3 regions of the Streptomyces sp. NBC_00328 genome follow, and region 1 is predicted to be linked to each of the others. Evidence: riboswitches for the same ligand, from Rfam matches in the RefSeq annotation. Region 1 holds a riboswitch; each other region holds the start of a gene.
What was found. Region 1 has a riboswitch for cyclic di-AMP ahead of OG485_RS26290 (C40 family peptidase). Riboswitches for the same ligand answer to the same signal wherever they lie in the genome.
Positions count from the first base shown of each region.

Region 2: linked by a shared signal. The riboswitch ahead of OG485_RS18930 (transglycosylase family protein) and the one ahead of OG485_RS26290 (C40 family peptidase) in region 1 are both predicted to bind cyclic di-AMP.
Region 3: linked by a shared signal. The riboswitch ahead of OG485_RS21275 (M23 family metallopeptidase) and the one ahead of OG485_RS26290 (C40 family peptidase) in region 1 are both predicted to bind cyclic di-AMP.

Region 1 covers NZ_CP108013.1:5,966,580-5,970,824, forward strand. The annotation lists gene OG485_RS26285 (tellurite resistance/C4-dicarboxylate transporter family protein) at 527-1,489, opposite strand; gene OG485_RS26290 (C40 family peptidase) at 1,641-2,798, opposite strand; cyclic di-AMP (ydaO/yuaA leader) riboswitch at 2,807-2,975, opposite strand; gene pcrA (DNA helicase PcrA) at 3,376-4,245, shown strand, end outside.
Region 2 covers NZ_CP108013.1:4,344,503-4,348,747, forward strand. The annotation lists gene eno (phosphopyruvate hydratase) at 1-777, opposite strand, end outside; gene OG485_RS18930 (transglycosylase family protein) at 1,140-1,847, opposite strand; cyclic di-AMP (ydaO/yuaA leader) riboswitch at 1,852-2,046, opposite strand; gene OG485_RS18935 (transglycosylase family protein) at 2,230-3,126, opposite strand; gene OG485_RS18940 (cytochrome P450 family protein) at 3,425-4,245, opposite strand, start outside.
Region 3 covers NZ_CP108013.1:4,872,567-4,876,811, reverse strand. The annotation lists gene OG485_RS21290 (dihydrofolate reductase family protein) at 1-721, shown strand, start outside; tRNA gene OG485_RS21285 (tRNA-Met) at 828-901, shown strand; gene OG485_RS21280 (PP2C family protein-serine/threonine phosphatase) at 1,324-2,385, shown strand; cyclic di-AMP (ydaO/yuaA leader) riboswitch at 2,692-2,848, shown strand; gene OG485_RS21275 (M23 family metallopeptidase) at 2,859-3,893, shown strand; gene OG485_RS21270 (aldo/keto reductase) at 4,032-4,245, shown strand, end outside.

The sequences.
Region 1 (4,245 bases):
ACGCTAAACCTGGGAGCGAGCTGTTGGTAACGCTATGTATGGAACTATCGCTATTGGATCGCCGAGAGACCAAATGTGACCAAGATTCCGGTCGTACGTCACGACTTCACGCAGGGTGATGACCGAAGCGGCGATTCCCGGACGGCCCGCGCGGTGCCGGTGCTATGGCTGACGCGTGATGGTCCGGTGGCGAGGGAGTGCAGATCGGGGCCGGAGCGTGACGGGGGCCGGTGGGGCGGGACGGCCCGGGGAACGGGCGGGGCCCCCGGGAGGGGAGGGTGGTCGGCGGGCAGGGGTGGGTCAAGGGTGCCTGGTGGGAATGGGGGCCCGGCCGGGAGGGCCTCAGGGGGTGCAATTAGGCTCCGGCCCCATGGACGTACTCATCCATCTCTTCGTCGGCCTGTGGACCTGACCGGCCGAGGCGGTCCCGTTCGCCGGGGTCGAGGGCGGCCCTGACCGGCGTCCGCTCGGCACGGGGCGGACCGACGGCCGCGTCACCCCCGCGCGGTGGACCTGAGGGGCACCGTCACCCCCGCACGGTGGACCTGAAGGCGAGAGCGGCGCCCGCGGCCGCCGCGAGCCAGGCCGCCACCGCGATCCACAGCAGCACCTGTCCCGGCCCCTTGAGCCAGAAGACGTCGAGGGCGGCCGCGACCGCGAGGGCCGCCACCGCCGACATCCCCATCGGGAAGACGGTGGCCCAGCGCCGGACGTCGTACCGCGGGCGCGGCCACACCACCTCCGCGACGGCCAGAAGGAAGTAGCAGGCGAGGTCGAGCGCGAGCAGAGCGCCCGTCGTATCGCGCAGGACGCCCTGGTCGTCGTTGTTCCACAGGTACGGATCCACGTGGTGCGCCGCGACGAGTCCCGCCCCGGCCAGTGCCGAGATGCCCAGCGCGCCGGCCGCGATCCAGTGGTCCCCTGCGCCCTTCCTCACCTCGCCCAGGTCGAAGCAGGCGAACGAGAGCACGTAGAGCCCGATCCCCAGCCAGAACAGCACCAGCGCGGTGTGCGCGAGCCAGTCCGGGCCCACGGCGGTGGCGATCGTGGCCGCGAGGACCGAGAGCCCCTGGGTGGCCACGCAGACGAGGAACACCTCGCCCGGCATACGGCGCCGCAGACGACGCAGGACGGCCCACAGCAGAACCGGCCAGAGCACGGCCGACAGCGCGAGCAGGGCTTCGGCGAGCTCGTGCCACCCCAGTGCGGAGAACCGGGTGCCGAGCACGGTGGTCGCCGCGACCGCGTCGAGCCCGGCGGGTGTGCCGGCCTGCCGCGCCCACCGCTCCCGGTCGCCCACCAGCCGGACCGCGAGGTCCGCGGCGAGCCCGGCCCAGGCGAGCGACGCGAGGACCAGCGCGATCCGGGAGAGGGTCTCGTGGCCGGTCAGGTGCAGCCCGATCGAGATGATGCCGGTGGCCATGACGGCGGTTCCGGCGGTGGCCGCCCACCCCGCCCGCCGGGCGCGGAGCGAGGTGCTGTCCGGCATGTCCGGTGTGTCTGACATGTTCTCGATGCTAGGGACCTCCGCACCGGGTTGCGGGCGGGCCACGCGCGGGCGGGAGACGAAAACGCGGGGCACGCGTGGGGACCGGGAAGCCCCCGCGCGTGCCCCGCGAGAGCGGCGCCCGTGTCCCGGTCTACGCCGGGCGCACCACGCTGTGGATCGCGGAGGTGCCGTCGTAGTAGATCGACTCCTCGCGGACGTACGCGCCCGGCTTCGGCGCGTGGATCATCATGCCGTCGCCGATGTAGAGGCCGACGTGGCTGATGTCGTCGTAGAAGAAGACCAGGTCGCCGGGCCGGGCGTCGGCGAGGGAGACCGTCGTGCCCGCGTTCACCTGGTCGTAGGTGACGCGCGGGAGGCTGACGCCGGCGGCCTTCCAGGCGGCCTGGGTCAGGCCCGAGCAGTCGTAGGAGTCCGGGCCGGTGGCGCCCCAGACGTACGGCTTGCCGATCTGCGCGCGGGCGAACGCGAGCGCCTCGGCCGCCTTCGACGAGGGGTCCGTGGCCGTCGATCCTGTCGACGAGCCGGAAGCCGTGCCGGTCGTGGTGCCGGACGACGACTGCTGCTGGGCGGCCTTCTCGGCGGTGGCCTGCTGCCGTGCCAGCTCCGCCGCCTTGGCCGCGGCCTGCTCCCGCTTCTTCTTCTCGATCGCCGCCAGCCGCGCCTTGTCCTCGGCGTTCAGCTTCGAGAGCAGGGAGCGGGCCTCGGTGAGCTTGTGCTGCACCGTGGCCTTGGACGTCTTGAGCTCCTTCTGCGAGGCGGTCAGTGACTCCAGGTTCCGGGTGGCCTCCGCCCGCTTCCTGGTGGTGGCGGCCTGCTCGGTGATGTAGTCGTCGACGGCCGCCTTCTGGCGGTTCGTCAGACGGCTCATCAGCTGGGTCTGGTCGAAGTAGTCCTGGGGGTTGTCGGCGAGCAGCAGGGTCGCGGTGTCGGGCGCGGAGGCCCCGGTGCGGTACTGCGCCGCGGCGAACGACCCCAGCTCCTCGCGCGCGGTGTTGAGCTTCTCGGTGCGCCGGGCGACGTCGTCGAGCAGGGTGTCGACGCGCTCGCGCTGCTCGGCGGTCTTCTCCCGGGTCGCGTTGTACTTGTTCGTGGCCGTCTCGGCCTGGTGGTAGAGGTCGTCGACCTTCTTCGAGACCGCTTCGATGCTGGGCCGGGGCTCGGCCGAGGGGGCGGCGTTGGCGGTCTGGGAGAGCAGGGCCACGGAGGTGATGGCCGCTGTGGCGAGGGCCGGGGTCCGTATGCCTGCGATGCGCGCACCCGTGGGACGCGCCTTGCGGTGTGACGCCAAGAGAGGCGACTCCTTCCGTCATCCGCCTACCGAGTTAGCTGTCGGGTTCGGGCGGGTGGTTCCGGAAGGCTGCCCTACGGTCCTTGCCCCACAAGGCGGTTGGACCGATTCACCCCAAGATCGGTGGGTCCCCGGCTCCGGGGCCTCGCGGCGTACCGGACTCGGCGGAGGCCGCTCGGCCCGGCGAGGTTCGCCGGTCGCGGTCGGGCGGCCTTCCGGCACGCTAGCCAACCGGTGTGGCCCGTGTGAAGGTTGATGTGCGATATGCCCGATACATTTTCGTGACCACTGCCGTGTGTCCCGCGGGCGGCGACCCGCTCGTCCGCCCCGTCGAACGGACCCCGCTCGCTCCGGTCCGCTTGCTCCGAGCCGCTCGCCGGAGCCGCTTGTTCCGAGCCGCTCGCCGACGGAATGTCGCGCCGGGTGACCGCTCGGCCGCCTCCGGTCACGGGGTGTGAGGTGTCGTGGCCGGAAGGCCGCCTTCCCCGGGGCGTCCGCCGGGACCCTGGTCACACTTGCGGCCGAGTTCTCGAGGTGGCGGCGGGCTGTCGGTGGGGCGGCCTAGACTCGGAGAGCGATGAGCAGCCTCTTTGACGACAGCTTCCTGGCGGACCTCAAGCCCTCCGGGGCCCACGAGGACGAACACCCGCCGCCGCCCGAGGACGAGCACGTACCGGAGCCGGTTCCGGACGATCTGTTCGGCGGGAAGTTCGACATGCCGCCGAGCCGGGACGCGTACTACCGCGACGGTGCGCCCAGGCCCGCCGTGGACCCGGCGGCCCTGCTGGACGGACTGAACGAGAACCAGCGCGCGGCCGTGGTCCACTCCGGCTCCCCGCTGCTCATCGTGGCCGGTGCCGGCTCCGGCAAGACCCGCGTGCTCACCCACCGGATCGCGCATCTGCTCGGCGAGCGGAACGTCCACCCGGGCCAGATCCTCGCGATCACCTTCACGAACAAGGCCGCGGGCGAGATGAAGGAGCGCGTCGAGGCGCTCGTGGGCCCGCGCGCCAACGCGATGTGGGTGATGACCTTCCACAGCGCCTGTGTCCGCATCCTGCGCCGCGAGAGCAAGACGCTCGGCTTCACCTCGTCGTTCTCGATCTACGACGCCGCCGACTCCAAGCGGCTGATGGCGCTCGTCTGCCGTGATCTCGACCTCGACCCCAAGCGTTTCCCGCCGAAGTCGTTCAGCGCCAAGATCTCGAACCTGAAGAACGAGCTGATCGACGAGGAGGACTTCGCCGCCCAGGCCACCGACGGCTTCGAGAAGACCCTCGCCCAGGCGTACGCGATGTACCAGTCGCGGCTGCGCGAGGCCAACGCGCTCGACTTCGACGACCTGATCATGACCACGGTCAATCTGCTGCGCGCCTTCCCGGACGTCGCCGAGCACTACCGCCGCCGCTTCCGGCACGTCCTGGTCGACGAGTACCAGGACACGAAC
Region 2 (4,245 bases), 1.6 Mb from region 1:
CTCGAAGGTGTAGACGCCGTCCTTGTAGAACTCGGAGGCGGCGACGTCGAGGGCGAGGGCGATCTGCTCGCCGGGGGTGTAGCCGGCCTCCTTGATGGCCTCGAGGATGAGGTCGAGGGCGGCGCGGTTCGACTCCAGGTTCGGGGCGAAGCCGCCCTCGTCGCCGAGGCCGGTGGACAGGCCCTTGGTCTTCAGCACCTTCTTGAGGGTGTGGTAGACCTCAGCGCCCCAGCGCAGGGCCTCGGAGAAGGACTCCGCGCCGATCGGGGCGATCATGAACTCCTGGATGTCCACGTTGGAGTCGGCGTGCGACCCGCCGTTCAGGATGTTCATCATCGGAACGGGCAGCAGGTGCGCGTTCGGGCCGCCCAGGTAGCGGAAGAGCGGCAGGTCGGACGCCTCGGAGGCGGCGTGCGCGACGGCGAGCGAGACGCCGAGGATGGCGTTGGCGCCGAGCGAGCCCTTGTTGTCGGTGGCGTCCAGGTCGAACATGGCCTGGTCGATCAGGCGCTGCTCGGTGGCGTCGTAGCCGACGAGCTCCGGGCCGATCTGCTCGATGACGGCGAGGACGGCCTTCTCGACACCCTTGCCGTGGTAGCGGTTGGGGTCACCGTCGCGAAGCTCGATGGCCTCGAAGGCTCCGGTGGAGGCGCCGGACGGAACGGCGGCACGACCCGTGCTGCCGTCGTCGAGGCCGACCTCGACCTCGACCGTGGGGTTGCCTCGGGAGTCCAGGATTTCCCGGGCTACGACGACGTCGATGGACGGCACGAGCATCTCCTTTATGGGATGTGACACGGGTACGCAGGACTTGGCAGCCCTGCGGGATGAGCCTAACCGGCCCACGGGGATCGGCCAGCCGATCGACCACCCCTTGAGCGGAACTGAGCGTACATATTGTTCCTGAACGGAACAAAAAAAGAAATGAAAAACCCCGCTCCGGCGCGTGCGGGGGAACACGCACCGGAGCGGGGAGCCCGTGGGAACGGGGACCCTCACCGGGCCTTTCCCAAAAAGGCCCGGTTCGGGAGGGGAACTGTCGTCGGGCCGGAATCCGGCCCGGAAGGCACCCGCGCGCCGCCCGGGAGATGGCCGCCCTCCGCCGAAGGCGACCACACGGCACCGGCGCGCCGCGGTACTCAGCGCAGGTGCAGCTGCTGGCCCGGGTAGATGAAGTCGGCGTCGGCGACGATGTCCTTGTTCAGCTTGAACAGCTTCTGCCAGCCGCCCTTGACGTGCTTCTTCTCGGCGATCGAGCTGAGGGTGTCGCCCTTGACGACCTCGTACTCGCCGTCACCCTTCTTGACCTTCTTGCCGGTCGGGGTGGTGACGGTCTTCTGGACGGCGGGGCGCTCCGCGGAACGCGAGGCGGGCTGCTCCGTCGAACGGGTGGCCGGGGCGCTCTGCGAGGCGCTCGAGGAGGAGGAGGTGGACGGGGCCGCCGGGGCCGCCGGGGCCGAGCCGCCGCCGTAGGTGGTGCCGGACAGGCCGACACCGCAGGACGGCCAGGCGCCCTTGCCCTGCGCGGCGAGGACCTTCTCGCCGATGGTGATCTGCTGCGACTTCGACGCCTGGTCGGCGGTCGAGGCGTAGGCGGTGCCGCCGTACGCGGCCCAGGTGGAGGACGAGAACTGGAGTCCGCCGTAGTAGCCGTTGCCGGTGTTGATCGACCAGTTGCCGCCGGCCTCGCACTGGGCGACGGCGTCCCACTCGGAGGCGGTGGCGGCGGAGGCGCTGCCGGCCGCCATCAGCGGAGCGGCGATGGCGACACCGGTGACACCGGCGAGCGTGGCGACGCGGGTGGCCTTGTTCGGGCGGCGGTGCTTGCCCTTGCTGGAGAACAGCATGGAGAGATCCCCTCACCGACGCCTGCGAGGTGAGCTGTCGGGTTCGGGCCGGTTGAGTTGCCCGGCCGCGCTGCCTTCGGTCCTGTCTCCAGGACGTCCGACGCGCGGCTTCACCCCAAGCCGTTCCCGGATGTCTCTCAACTCCCGGGCCCGGCACTTACCTTGGGTCCCCCGCTCCTGCCTACGGCGCATGACGCGACGACTGTTCCCGTACGGCCGCTGGCAGGATTCGGCGTTGCGACCGTCGGGGCCCGCTGTGGCGAGCAGTCACGACCGTAAGCAGTCGATCGGCGGAAATTCAAAGACGATCAGGGCTTCTGAGACCCATGTCTCACTTGCATCAAATGGGACATTCCCCAGCGAACCAGGACGCGAACTCCCGCTAGTTTTGCACCGTTTCGGCAGTGTCCGCGATGCTCTGACCAGGTGCGACGAGGCCGGGAGCGCTGTCGGTCGCAGTCGCGTCGGCGGTGGGCAGGTCGGCCCATCCGCCTCCGAGGTCCAGCCCGCCGGAAACCTTCCAGAGGTTGCCGATGACGTCCGTGACGTCCGCGACGTACGCGGTGTCGCTCGAGGCGCTCGCGGCATGCCGCCCGGCGGTGCTGTCGGCGCTGCCGCCGGTCGCGCTCTCCGCGGCATCCCCGCCGCGGTGCCGCCCGGTGCCGGTGCTCGGGGTGTCGGAGGGGCTCGAAGAAGCATGCTTCTGACCGGACTTGGCCGATTTGCCACCCTTGCCGGTCGCCGCGTCCGAGCCGTCGGAGCTCTGCGAGGCGCTGGGCTCCGCGGTGCTGCCGGCCGCGTCCGAGGAGTCATCCGAATCAGACGAAGCGGAAGAATCACCTGAAGGTGACGTACTGGGCGAAGTCGCCAGTCCGGACGAGACGTACGAACCGGACTCGTCCTCGCCGTTCGAGGCATCGCCGGCCACGCCCGTGTCGACGCTGACGCCGGCCGCGTCCTTGCTGAGACCCGAGAGCGGCCCACAGGTCGGCCAGGCCGCGAGGCCCTTGTCGGCGAGCACCTTCTCGGCGACGGCTATCTGCTGCGAGCGGCTGGCCTGGTCGGCCCTCGGGGCGTAGTCGAGGCCGCCGTGCGCCTCCCAGTTCTCCTGGTCGAGCTGGAGGCCGCCGTAGTACCCGTTGCTCTGGTCGGCGCTCCACGCGCCACCGCTCTCACACTGCGCCACCCGGTCCCAGGTGTTCCCGTCGGCCGCGCTCGCGCTCGCCGCGGCGAGCAGCGGGATGACGATCGCCGATCCGGTCACCCCTGCGGCGACCATGAGTGCAGGGGCCTGACGAGGGCGACGGTGACGGCCGTTCCCGGAGAGCATACGAAAGCCTTTCGAGTGACAGCAGGGAGTACCGCGGCCCCTGTGAACCAAGAAGCGCAGGCGCCGCGTTGATGGGTGAAGGTAGTCGCACTCGAACGCTGGTTACAAGTCGATGCAGTACAGATCACGCGAAGATCACAGATTTGATGGAGCGTCATGTTCCGCTAGCCGCAAGGGGCCCTTTCCGGTATGCGGAAGAACCCCTTCAGCAGGGATGCCGAAGGGTCGCCGATGGGCTGGTCCAGGCCTATTTGACCGGGGTGAACTCCACAGGAAGCGTGCGCAATCCACGCATAATGAGACCTCCACGCCAGCGCAAATCCGTCGATTCTCCGGCGAGTTGGATGTCGGGCAGGCGGCCGAGGAGCGTGCCGAGCGCGGTCTGCCCCTCCAGCCGGGCGAGCGGCGCGCCCAGGCAGTAGTGGATGCCGTGGCCGTAGCCCAAGTGCTGAAGGTCACGTCGCGCGAGATCGAGCGTGTCCGGCTGTTCGAAACGTTCGGGGTCGCGGTCCGCGGCCGCGAGCACCACGAGCACGGGGTCGCCGGCCGCGATGTCCTGCCCGCCGATCCGCACGGCCTCGGTCGCGAACCGCCAGGTGGCCAGTTCCACGGGCCCGTCGTAGCGCAGGAGTTCCTCGACACCCGTCTCGAGCAGCCCGCTCTCCCCGGCCGCGAGGGAGGCCTGGAGGCGCGCCCGCTGCCCGGGGTGGGTGAGCAGGGCGTGCATCCCGTTCCCGATGAGATTGACCGTGGTCTCGAACCCGGCGAAGAGCAGGATGAAGGCCATGGCGGCGGCCTCGTTCTCGGTGAGGTGCTCACCCTGGTCGGAGGCGCGGATGAGCCCGGAGATGAGGTCCTCGCCCGGTGCGGGCTCCGCGGTCAGCGCCTCGCGCTTGCGGTGGATGAGCTCGGCGAGATACCCGCGCATCTTCTTCACGGACCGGGCGACCCCGCCTCTGGGCCCGCCGCCGTGCCGGATCATCATGCCCGCCCAGTCCCGGAAGTCGTCCTGGTCCTCGCGCGGGACGCCGAGCAGGTCGCAGATGGCGTAGATGGGGAGCGGGAAGG
Region 3 (4,245 bases), 1.1 Mb from region 1:
CCTGGAACACCTTCACGACGTACGGGGGGTGCGCCGCCTCATGGTCGAAGGGGGCGGCAAGGTCCACACCCAGCTCGTGCGCGAGGAACTCGCCGACGAGCTCCAGCTCGCCGTCGCCCCGCTCTTCGTCGGGCAGCCGGACGCGCCGCGGCTGTTCGGGACCGGGGAGTACCCCGTGGGCCGGATGCGGCTGGTGGAGACGCGGCCCGTCGGCGACGTCGTGCTCATCCGCTACGTCCCCACCGCGCCCGGCACCGGCTCGCTCGCCTCCGCCGCGGACCGGCGGTGGCTGGAGCTCGCCTGTGAGCTGGCGGAGCTGTGCCCGCCCTCGAAGACCGCCTTCAGCGTGGGCGCCGTCGTGGTCGCGGCCGACGGGACCGAGCTGGCCCGGGGCCACTCCCGCGAGGGCGGCGATCCCGTCGTGCACGCCGAGGAGGCCGCCCTCGCCAAGATCGACCCGGCCGATCCCCGGCTGGCCGCCGCCACCGTCTACAGCAGCCTGGAACCGTGCGCCCACCGTGCCTCCCGGCCCGCTCCGTGCGCCCGGCTCATCCTGGACGCCGGTGTGCGACGGGTCGTCACCGCCTGGCGCGAGCCCGACACGTTCGTCAGGGACGCCGACGGGAACGGGCTCCTCGCCGCCGCGGGCGCCCAGGTCGCCGTCCTGCCCGAGTACGCGGACCGCGCCAAGGCCCCCAACCGGCATCTGGCGGCCGGGTAGAAGCCGGAGAGGAGCCGGGGAGAAGCCGGGTGCCGGCGCCGCTGGAGGGGCGCGTTTAAACGGGTGTGCTTCGGGTCCCGCGGATGGCGTACACTGGTTTCAACGACGCGGGGTGGAGCAGCTCGGTAGCTCGCTGGGCTCATAACCCAGAGGTCGCAGGTTCAAATCCTGTCCCCGCTACTGAAGGCCAAGGGCCGGAACTCGGATTCACGAGTTCCGGCCCTTGGTGTTTGCCCCCACCGGTTCCGCCGGCCGCTCCGGGCTCCTTTCCGGCCTTCTTCCGGCTTCTTCCGCCTCCTTCCGCTGCCTTTCGGCCGCTTTCGCCTTCTTCCGGCCGTGGTTCCCCGGAGCCGGTCCCGGTTCGCGCGGTGCTTCGGGCCGGTCCAGGTCCGCTCCGGCAGGCGGTGTCCTCCCCCGGTCGGGCCACACCGGTCGCCCGCCGCCCCCGTACCGGGTCTTCTGGACGGGTGGCGGGGCAGCCGGCAGGTGAGTGGCGGACCGGACGGCCCCGTGACCGGGCCGACCGGCTGTCCCGCGGTGTCCGCGGGTCCGGGAGCGTCCCACCGCCCGGTCCGGCGGCGGGAGCGCAGCCGCGCGGGATCGTGTACGCACGCGCCTTCGTCCGGATCCTGCCCGTGCTGTTCGTCGCCGCCGGGGTCGTCTACGACTACCTCACCCCGTCGGAATTCACCGCGACCCCCCTGTTCGCGGCCGCGCCCCTGGTCGCCGCACCTCTCCATTCGCTGCGCGGAACCGTTCTCACCGGCGTCCTCGCCGTCGGCGCCGTGCTCATCACCCACTTTGTCCTCGGCATCGTCCTTCAGGTCGACGCGGTCACCGAGGTGGTCACCGTGGCGATGGCCGCGGTACTCGCCGTCCTCATCAACACGGTCGTCCGGCGCGGCGACGAACGGCTCGCCTCCGTCCGGGAGATCGCCGAGTTCGCGCAGCGTGCCGTGCTGCCCGAGCCCGAGGCGCGGATCGCCGGACTGGAGGTCGCGGCCCGGTACGAGGCAGCGCAGGAGGACGCGTTCATCGGCGGGGATCTGTACGCCGTGCAGGACTCCCCGCACGGTGTACGGCTGGTCGTCGGGGACGTACGGGGGAAGGGGATGACCGCGGTGGCCACCGTCGCGACGGTGGTCGGGGCGTTCCGGGAGGCGGCCGAGCAGGAGGCGACCCTGGAGGGCGTCGCGGAGCGCCTGGAGCGGGCGCTGACGCGCGCGGGCACCCGGCGCGACAGCGTCGACGCGGCCGAGGGGTTCACGACCGCGGTCCTCGCCGAGATCCCGCACGGCGAGGACGTCGTACGCGTCGTCAACCGCGGCCACCCGCCGCCCCTGTTGCTGCATCCCGACGGCACGCTCCGCACCCTCACCGCCGAGTCCTTCGCGCTGCCGCTCGGGATGAGTGAACTGGGAAGCCTGCCCGCCCCGACGGTGCGGGAGGGATTTCCGCGCGGGACGACGCTGCTGCTGCACACCGACGGACTGTCCGAGGCCCGTGACGCGCGGGGGGAGTTCTTCGACCCGGCCGCCTGGCTGGCCGGACGGGTCTTTCCCTGCCCCGACACGCTGCTGACCGCCCTCTTCGAGGCGGCCCGCCTGCACACGGGCGGCGCGCTGACGGACGACATGGCGCTGCTCGCCGTCCGGCGCCCGTGACGGGTGCTCGCCGAGGGGAGCCGCGCGTTGTCCGGGAGGTCTTTCACCCCCTGGGCGACGGCTTTTCCGGGCTCGGTCACGAGCGGTGACCGGGCGGTGCCCCTCCGCGTAGCATCTGACTTACCGTCAGGAAAACCCGTGTCGACACCATGCGGTCAACTCGCCCGTTTTTCATCGCTCATGACCCCAAAGTCCTGGCCAAGAGCCGTTAATGATCAGTCGGAACGGCTTGGAATTCGGTGCCTGGGTCTATTAACGTTCGATAACGCAGCGCGGTCGTCACAACCGTCACAAGAGGCGGCTCCGTGCGCGCACGCGCCGAATCCCGTAAGGGAACCGGGGAACCAACTCGTGGGGTGAATCGAGCGTATTCCGCCGTGGAAGCACGGTGGCCGTACGCGCGTAGGAGACCTTCCTGCTCCGAACCCGTCAGCTAACCCGGTAGGCGGCAAGGAAGGAAAGGAGTGCGCCAGGTGGCGTCCAACCGGCCCGCTCAGCCAACCTCGTTCGCGCCGAACGAAACACACACCTTCGGCTACGGCAAGGACGAGGGACCCTGGGAGGAGTGGAATCCCACCGCGGATTCCGTCGCTCCCGTCCGCGGCCGGCACCGCACGGGCAAGCAGCGCGGCGGAGGACTCGCCCGCAGCTCCACGGTTCTCGGCGTCGGCGTCATAGCCGCCGTCGGCGCGGGTGGTATCGCCAGCGCCGCTCCGGGCAAGCCGCCCGTCTCGATCTCGCTGCCCGACCTGTCGTCGGTCACCGATTCGGCCAAGGCCCTGATCTCGGACGGCGGATCCAGCACTCCCAAGGGCTCCACGACCCCGCTCACCAGCGCCGGTCTGACCACCGCCGACGAGGCCCAGGGCACCACCGACGCCGGTGAGGCACTGCGCGACCGCATCATGCAGCAGGCCCAGTCGCAGCAGAACCAGGCCGACACCGCCACGCAGCAGGCCGCCCAGACGGCCGCCGCGAAGAAGGCCGTCGACCTCGCCGCCAAGCAGCAGAACGAAGCCGAGGCCAAGGCCGACGCCGTGAAGGAGAAGGCGGAGGAGGCGGCCAAGGCGAAGGCCGAGCAGGAGCGCCTCGCCGAGCTCGCCAAGAGCTACTCGCTGCCGACGTCCTCGTACACGCTGACCTCGACCTTCGGCGAGGCCGGTGCCCTGTGGTCCTCCGGCTACCACACCGGACTCGACTTCGCGGCGCCCACCGGCACGCTCATCAAGGCGGTCCACAGCGGCACCATCACGGAGGCCGGCTGGGCCGGAGCGTACGGCTACCGCACGATCCTCACCCTCGACGACGGTACGGAGCTGTGGTTCTGCCACCAGTCGTCCATCAGCGTCAGCGTGGGCCAGAAGGTCGCCACCGGTGATGTCATCGGGCGCGTGGGTGCGACGGGCAATGTCACCGGGGCGCACCTGCACCTCGAAGTGCACCCCGGCGGCGCCGCCACCGGCATCGACCCGATGGCGTGGCTCCAGAGCAAGGGCCTCAACCCCTAACCCCTGATTTCCGATCTCCGGCAGCCCTGACGTCAACCCCCCCGACGTCAGGGCTGTCGGTCGTCCGGGCGCGGACGACGGCCCCCGGCCCAGGTGATTGCGGAATACATCCGTCCGGGACGGGTGTTGAGCCCGTACATGACTTCTCTTCGCAAGCTCGGTTCGTCCGACCTCGAGGTCTTCCCGCTCTCCCTCGGGGGCAACGTCTTCGGCTGGACGGCCGACGAGACCCGGTCCTTCGCCGTGCTCGACGCCTACGCGGCAGCCGGCGGCAACTTCCTCGACACGGCCGACTCCTACTCCGCCTGGATCGAGGGCAACGAGGGCGGCGAGTCCGAGACCATCATCGGCA